Regions from separate parts of the Streptomyces sp. NPDC001410 genome, predicted to be linked through region 1. Evidence: riboswitches for the same ligand, from Rfam matches in the RefSeq annotation. Region 1 holds a riboswitch; the other holds the start of a gene.

Evidence for each region. Region 1 has a riboswitch for cyclic di-AMP ahead of ACFY3C_RS02915 (peptidoglycan DD-metalloendopeptidase family protein). Riboswitches for the same ligand answer to the same signal wherever they lie in the genome.
Region 2: it holds a riboswitch for cyclic di-AMP, as region 1 does, so the genes downstream of both, ACFY3C_RS22400 (NlpC/P60 family protein) here and ACFY3C_RS02915 (peptidoglycan DD-metalloendopeptidase family protein) in region 1, are expected to answer to the same signal.

What each region holds. Positions count from the first base shown of each region.
Region 1 is NZ_JBIAWE010000001.1:669,028-672,730, forward strand. It holds gene ACFY3C_RS02905 (TetR/AcrR family transcriptional regulator) at 1-67, shown strand, start outside; gene ACFY3C_RS02910 (SGNH/GDSL hydrolase family protein) at 144-929, opposite strand; gene ACFY3C_RS02915 (peptidoglycan DD-metalloendopeptidase family protein) at 1,102-2,013, opposite strand; cyclic di-AMP (ydaO/yuaA leader) riboswitch at 2,018-2,180, opposite strand; gene ACFY3C_RS02920 (alpha-galactosidase) at 2,484-3,703, opposite strand, start outside.
Region 2 is NZ_JBIAWE010000009.1:391,694-395,396, forward strand. It holds gene ACFY3C_RS22395 (tellurite resistance/C4-dicarboxylate transporter family protein) at 1-798, opposite strand, end outside; gene ACFY3C_RS22400 (NlpC/P60 family protein) at 907-2,094, opposite strand; cyclic di-AMP (ydaO/yuaA leader) riboswitch at 2,103-2,275, opposite strand; gene pcrA (DNA helicase PcrA) at 2,540-3,703, shown strand, end outside.

The DNA of each region.
Region 1 (3,703 bases):
GGCGGACGAGGCCCTGGCCCGGGAACTCGGGCTGGGCCGGGAGGCGTTGACCGAGCCGAAGCGGTGAGCGTCCGGTCGGTGCGGTGGTACGGATGTGCCCCGCACCGCCGGGCTCGCGCGGTGCGGGGCACGGACGCCGGCCGTCACGCCACCGACGCGATCCGCATCTTGATGTCGTCCGGCGACAGGGTGCCCTTCGCCGTCACGTGGTCGCCGGAGGACTCGCCGCGCAGCCGGCGGCCGATCCACGGGACGAGGTACTCGCGGGCCCAGTGGACGTCGTCGCGGCGGACCTCCAGGGTGCCCCGGGGCGGGAGCGGCGGCCAGGGCTGCTCCGGGTCGGCCGGGATCTGCAGGCCGAGGGCCTGGCCTGCGCGCAGCGCCACGCGCGTGTGCCCCTCGGGTGAGAGGTGGAGCCGGTCGTCGTCCCACGCCCTGCGGTCCTGGACGGACTTCAGGGACCACAGGTCGAGCACGGGGCACCCGTACCGGTCGGCGATGGCGCGGACGTGCCCGTTGTAGGTGGCGATCTTGCCGCGCAGATGCTTGAGCAGCGGGACGCCACGGGTGTCGAAGCCGGTAGTCACGAGCACGGTGCCCGCGACGTCGGTGAGCTGGGACACGGCCCGCTCGAAACGCTCGGCCACCTCGTCCGGGTCGGTGCCGGGCCGGATGATGTCGTTGCCGCCCGCGCAGAAGGACACGAGGTCCGGGGCGAGTTCGACGGCCTTCGGGAGCTGGTCCGCCATGATCTGGTCGAGCAGCTTTCCGCGCACGGCCAGGTTGGTGTACGCGAAGTCGCCCTCGGGACGCCGGTCCGCGAGCAGTACCGCGAACCGGTCGGCCCAGCCCACGAACGCCCCGTCGGGGCCGGGGTCGCCCACGCCCTCGGTGAAGCTGTCCCCCACCGCCACGTACGACCCGATCAGTGATCTGTTGTCATTCTTCGAATCGTCTGCCACGTCGGACCATGATTCACCTTCGGATGTGACCTACGCGACCGTAGGCAGGGGTTGACGAACGGTGAGATGAGACACCCTTAAATGATTTGCCAATCCTGGAATAACGCCACGGTCAGGCGTGTTGACGGTGCGCACACGCTCAGACGGCGACGCCGTGCGAGCGGAGGTAGCCGAGCGGGTCGATGTCCGAGCCGTAGTTCGGCGTGGTGCGGATCTCGAAGTGCAGGTGCGGGCCGGTCACGTTGCCGGTCGCGCCGGAGAGGCCGATCTGCTGGCCCGCGGTCACGGTCTGGCCGGCCGAGACGGAGAGCTGCGAGAGGTGGGCGTACTGGGCGTAGTAGCCGTCGTTCAGCTTGATGACGACCTGGTTGCCGTACGCGCCGCCCCACCCGGCGGAGACGACGGTGCCGGCGGCGACGGCCTTGAGCGGGGTACCGGTCGGCACGACGAAGTCGACGCCGGTGTGGTGGCCGCTGGACCACATGCTGCCGGCCACGTGGTAGGCGGTGCCGATGGTGGCGCCGACGACCGGGAGGGTGTAGCCGGTGGAAGGCACGGAGGGCACCGAGGGGGCGGAGGGTGCGGTGGCGGCACCGGAGGCCTGGCCCGACTGGGACCGGGCCGGGGATGCCGGCGCCGGGGCGGAGGGCTCGGTGTGCGTCCGGGCCACCTTCGCGCCGAGCGACAGCTTCAGGCCCGGGTGGATCAGCGAGGGGTCCTGGCCGACGGCCTGCCGGTTGGCGTCGTAGAGCCGCTGCCAGCCGCCGCTGACGTGCTGCGCGTCGGCGATCTTCGCCAGCCAGTCGCCGGACTGCACCGTGTAGGTGCGCACACCCGAATTCAGCTGCGCGGCCGCCTTCTTCACGGTCGTCTTTTCCACGGCCGGAAGGGACTGCACGGCCTTTCCGGAAACGGACTGCGTGGTGGCGGCGTGCGCTCCGGTGGCCCCGAGGAGCGGCAGGGCCAGCGCGGCACCGCCGGTTCCGGCGACGGCGATCGAGCGGGTGAGACGCGGGGTCTTGGGACGGCGGTGCTTACCCTTCGTGGGCATGGCGCTTTCCTCTCCGGCGCCTGCGAGGTGAGCTGACGGGTTCGGGCTGGAGCTGCCCGGCCGCGCGGTGCGTGGCTGCACCCCAGCCTGTTCCGGAGACCGGGACAGGCAGTCGTACCTGGCGGGTCCCCCGCTCCTGCCGAACACGGGTGAAGTGTGTGGGGACTCCGGGCGGCGGCAGGATTCGGCGTTCCGTCCGGATTGGTGGCGAACGTAAGCGAGCAAGACGCAACCGGACAAGAAGCAGTTTCCCGGCGTCGGCGTTTCAAGTGATCGAATTCGGGAATTCACGGTCACTCTCCGTGAATTCCCGAATCCTCCCCCTTTTCAATTGCCTTCGCTTTTATGGGGATTACGTGGACATGACGCGCGACGCACGGTCACGAATATGACGCTCCTCACGCGCCGACTTCCCACGCCCCCTTACTCCAGAGCGAGTTGGAATGAAGGCTCCAATTCGGACAGAACACTCAGATGCGGCGTAGCCGGAGAACCGTCGCATCCAGGTCACCCTTCAGTCCGGTGCGCAGCCCGTGGTGCAGCAGGACGACCCCGCGGTGCACTTCGCTCGTTTCGCGGCATTCGTACGACGCCTTCGGGTCGAGTCCGCGCAGCCGCAGCGCCGGCACCGGCTCGCCGTAGTGCTGCGCCTGGAGGCAGGCGAGGACCACGGCCTCGCCCCCGAGGACGTACTGGACGGCGCTCAGACCGCCCGTCGGGGGCCGCAGCCGGTACTGGTCGCCGCGCTGGACGACCGGTCGGATCTCCTTGTAGAGGTCCACCCAGCGACGAGCCTCGGCCAGCTCCTCCCCGGTCCACTCGGTGAGGTCGCCGCCGACGCCGAGGACCCCGGCCATCGAGCTGACGAAGCGGAACCGCAGCGAGCTCTCCCGCCCGTTGAGCTGGGTGTTCGGGCTGTCGGTGACCCAGGCGGCCATGACCCGCGCCGGATGGATCTGGCTGAAGCCGTGCTGGATCGCGAGCCGGTCGAGCGGGTCGGTGTTGTCGGAGGTCCACACCTGGTCGGTACGGCTCATCACGCCGAGGTCGATCCGCCCGCCGCCGCCCGAGCAGGACTCGAAGGCGACCGAGGGATGGGCGGCGCGCAGCCGGTCCAGCAGGGCGTACAGGGCGCGGACGTGGTCCACCCACAGACGCTGCGGGTACGGCTCCCCGGGCCAGCCGGCGTCGGTGAAGCAGCGGTTGAAGTCCCACTTCACGTAGTCGATCGGGGCGCTCGACAGGAGGGTGTCCAGCTGCTCCCAGAGGTACTCCTGGACGTCCTCGCGGGCGAGGTTGAGGACGAGCTGGTTGCGCAGTTCCGTCCGCTTACGTCCCGGTTGGTACTGCACCCAGTCGGGGTGGGCGCGGTAGAGGTCGCTGTCGGGGTTGACCATCTCCGGCTCGACCCAGATGCCGAACTGCATGCCGAGGCCGTGCACCTGGTCGGCGAGGGGCTTGAGGCCGTGCGGGAAGCGGTCGGGGTTGGGCGTCCAGTCGCCGAGGCCGGCCCGGTCACTGGTGCGGGCACCGAACCAGCCGTCGTCCACGACGAACAGCTCGACGCCGATCTCGGCGGCCCGCCGGGCGAGGGCGGCCTGCTGCTCCTCGGAGATGTCGAAGGTGGTCGCCTCCCAGGAGTTGAACAGCACCGGCCGGTCCTGCTCCGCGCCCGGGATGACGTACGCCC
Region 2 (3,703 bases), on a different contig from region 1:
CACCGTCGCCCAGCGCCGCATGTCGTAGCGCAGCCGCGGCCGGGCCACCTCGGCGGCCAGCAGGACCACGTACCAGGTCAGGTCCAGGAAGACCAGCGCCACCGTCACGTTCCGCAGCACGCCCCGGTCGTCGTCGTTCCACAGGTACAGCCGCGGACTGTCGGCAGAGAGCAGCTTCGCCCCGGCCAGCCCCGAGATGGCGAGCGCCCCGCCCGCGATCCAGTGGTCCCCGGCCCCCTCGAGGATCTGCCGCGGATCGAAGCGCGGCAGGGCGAGGCCGTAGAGCACCAGGCCCAGCCAGAACAGCACCAGCGCGGCGTGCGCGAGCCAGGCCGTCGTCTCGGCCGCGGCCGGCGTGGCCGCCAGCACCGCAAGCCCCTGTGTGGCGACACAACACAGGAACACCGCTCCCGGCATGTGCCGCTCCCAGTGCTGTATGACCAGGTACAGCAGCACCGGCCAGAGCACCACGGCCAGCGCCAGCGCCGCCTCGGCCGGCGTCTGCCGGCCGAGCGCCGAGAACCGGGTGCCGAGCACGGCCGTGGCGGCGACGGCGGTGAGTGAGCCCGGGCTGTGCGCCTCGGCCACCCAGCGCTCCCGCTGCGCCACCAGCCGTACGAGGAAGTCGGCGGCCAGCGCCACCCAGGCGACGCAGGCCAGCCACAGGAAGACCCGGGACACCGTCTCGGGGCCCGTCAGATGCAGGCCCACCGAGACGATGCCGGTCGCCATGACGGCGGCACCCGCTGCCGGCGGACGCCCCGCCCACCACGTACGCAGAGCTGAGATGCCGGGCATGGGCCCGATGCTAGGCAGCCGCGCGGGCGGGGCGCGGAGGCCACGCGCGCGCGTGGCGCTCGGAACTTCGAATAAGGGGACGGTCGGGCTGGACGAAGGGGGTGGTGGTCAGGCGGGTCGGACAAAGCTGTGGATGATCGATTCGCCGCCGTAGTAGATCGACTCCTCGCGGACGTACGCGCCCGGCTTGGGGGCGTGGATCATCATGCCGTTGCCTATGTAGATGCCGACGTGGCTGATGTCGTCGTAGAAGAAGATCAGGTCGCCGGGCTGCGCATTGGCCAGGGAGACCGTGGTGCCGGCGTTCACCTGGTCGTAGGTGGTGCGCGGGAGCGAGACGCCGGCGGCCTTCCAGGCGGCCTGGGTGAGGCCCGAGCAGTCGTACGAGCCGGGTCCGGTGGCGCCCCACACGTAGGGCTTCCCGATCTGGGCGCGGGCGAAGGCGATCGCCTTCTCGGCCTTGGTGGCGTACGTCCCGGAGGACGTCGACGAGCCGCCGGAGGTCGACGAGCCGCTGGACGTGGACGAGCCGCTGGACGTGGACGAACCGCTCGCCTGCGCCTGGGCCTCCTCCTTGGCCTTGGCCGCTGCCGCCTGCTGCTTGGCCAGCTCCGCGGCCTTGCGCGCGGCCTCCTCCTGCTTCTGCCGCTCGATCGCCGCCAGCCGGGCCTTCTCCTCGGCCGTCAGCTGGGACAGCAGCTCGCGCGCGGAGGCGAGCTTCTTCTGGACGGTGGCCTTGGCGGTCTGCAGTTCGTTCTGCGACTCGGACAGCGTCTGGAGGCTCTTGGCGGCCTCCTGCCGCTTCTTCATGGTCGCGGCCTGCTCGGTGACGTAGTCGTCGACGGCGCTCTTCTGCCGCGAGGTCAGCCGGTTCATCAGCTGGCTCTCGTCGAAGTAGTCCTGGGGACTGTCCGCGAGCAGGAAGGTGGCGGTGTCGGTCGAGGCGGTCCCGGTCCGGTACTGGGCGGCGGCGAACGTGCCCAGCTCCTCGCGGGCCTTGTTCATCCGGGCGGTCCGCCGGGCGACCTCGTCGCGCAGGCTGTCGATGTGGGTGCGCTGCTTGCCGGTCTGCTCCTTGGCGGCGTTGTACTTCTCGGTCGCCGACTCCGCCTGGCGGTAGAGGTCGTCGACCTTCTTCTCGACCTCCTCCAGGCTCGGCTTTCCATCGGCCGCGGGAGCGGCGTCGGCCGTCTGGGACAGCACGGCCACGGAGGTGAGGGCGGCGGTGGCGAGGACCGGGGTGCGGAAACCTGCTCCGAGTGTGCCCGCGGGGCGCGACTTGCGGTGCGACGCCAAGGGAGGCGACTCCTTCCATGTGCCGCCTACCGGGTTAGCTGTCGGGTTCGGGCGGGTGGTCGGAAGGTTTGCCCTACGGCCCTCGTCCCGGGACGGGACGTGTGCCGATTCACCCCAGGTTCGGTGGGTCCCCGGCTCCGGGCACCGTGCGGGGGCGCGCCGGACTCGGCGGAGGCCGCGCGGATCGGCGACGTTCGCCGGAAGGGGGCGTGCGGCCCGCCCCGCAACCTAGCCAACTGGTGTGTCTCGTGTGAAGGTTGGTGCACGATATGTCCGATACATTTTCGTGACCTGGGTGTGGGATCGCTCCCGTGTCACGGGGTGATTCCGCTGTGTGAGGGGCTGTTCGACCGTCCTGGGGCGCGAAGGACCCGCCTTTTCCGAACCGGCCATGTTCCCGGGACGGCAGTCGGTTGTCGGTGCGGCGCCCTAGACTCGGAGAGCGATGAGCAGCCTCTTTGACGACAGCTTCCTGGCGGACCTCCAGGCCCCTCGCGGGCGCGAGGAGGAGCCCCCGCCGCCGCCCGAGGACGATCACGCTCCGGAGCCGCTTCCGGACGATCTGTTCGGCGGGAAGTTCGATGTGCCGCCGGACCGGGACGCGTACTACCGCGACGGCGCACCTCGCCCCGCGCTCGACGCGGCGGCGCTCCTGGAGGGGCTGAACGAGAACCAGCGCGCCGCGGTCGTCCACGCCGGCTCCCCGCTGCTCATCGTCGCCGGCGCAGGCTCCGGCAAGACCCGTGTGCTCACCCACCGCATCGCCCACCTGCTCGCCGAGCGGAACGTGCACCCGGGCCAGATCCTCGCGATCACCTTCACCAACAAGGCCGCGGGCGAGATGAAGGAGCGCGTCGAGCAGCTCGTCGGCCCGCGCGCGAACGCGATGTGGGTCATGACCTTCCACAGCGCGTGCGTACGGATCCTGCGGCGCGAGTCGAAGAAGCTCGGCTTCACGTCGAGCTTCTCCATCTACGACGCCGCCGACAGCAAGCGCCTGATGGCCCTGGTCTGCCGCGATCTGGACCTCGACCCCAAGCGCTTCCCGCCCAAGTCCTTCAGCGCCAAGATCAGCAACCTCAAGAACGAGCTGATCGACGAGGAGGACTTCGCCGCCCAGGCCGCCGACGGCTTCGAGAAGACCCTCGCCCAGGCCTACGCGCTCTACCAGTCGCGGCTGCGCGAGGCCAACGCGCTCGACTTCGACGACCTGATCATGACGACGGTCAACCTGCTGCGCGCCTTCCCGGACGTCGCCGAGCACTACCGCCGCCGCTTCCGGCACGTCCTGGTCGACGAGTACCAGGACACCAACCACGCCCAGTACGCGCTGGTGCGCGAGCTGGTCGGCACCGGCGAGCATGCCCCCGAGGACGTCGACACCCCGCCGAACGAGTACGACCTCCCGCCCGCCGAACTCTGCGTCGTGGGTGACGCGGACCAGTCGATCTACGCCTTCCGGGGCGCGACCATCCGCAACATCCTCCAGTTCGAGGAGGACTACCCGAACGCGACGACGATCCTGCTGGAGCAGAACTACCGCTCCACGCAGACCATCCTGTCCGCCGCCAACGCGGTCATCGAGCGCAACGAGTCCCGCCGCCCGAAG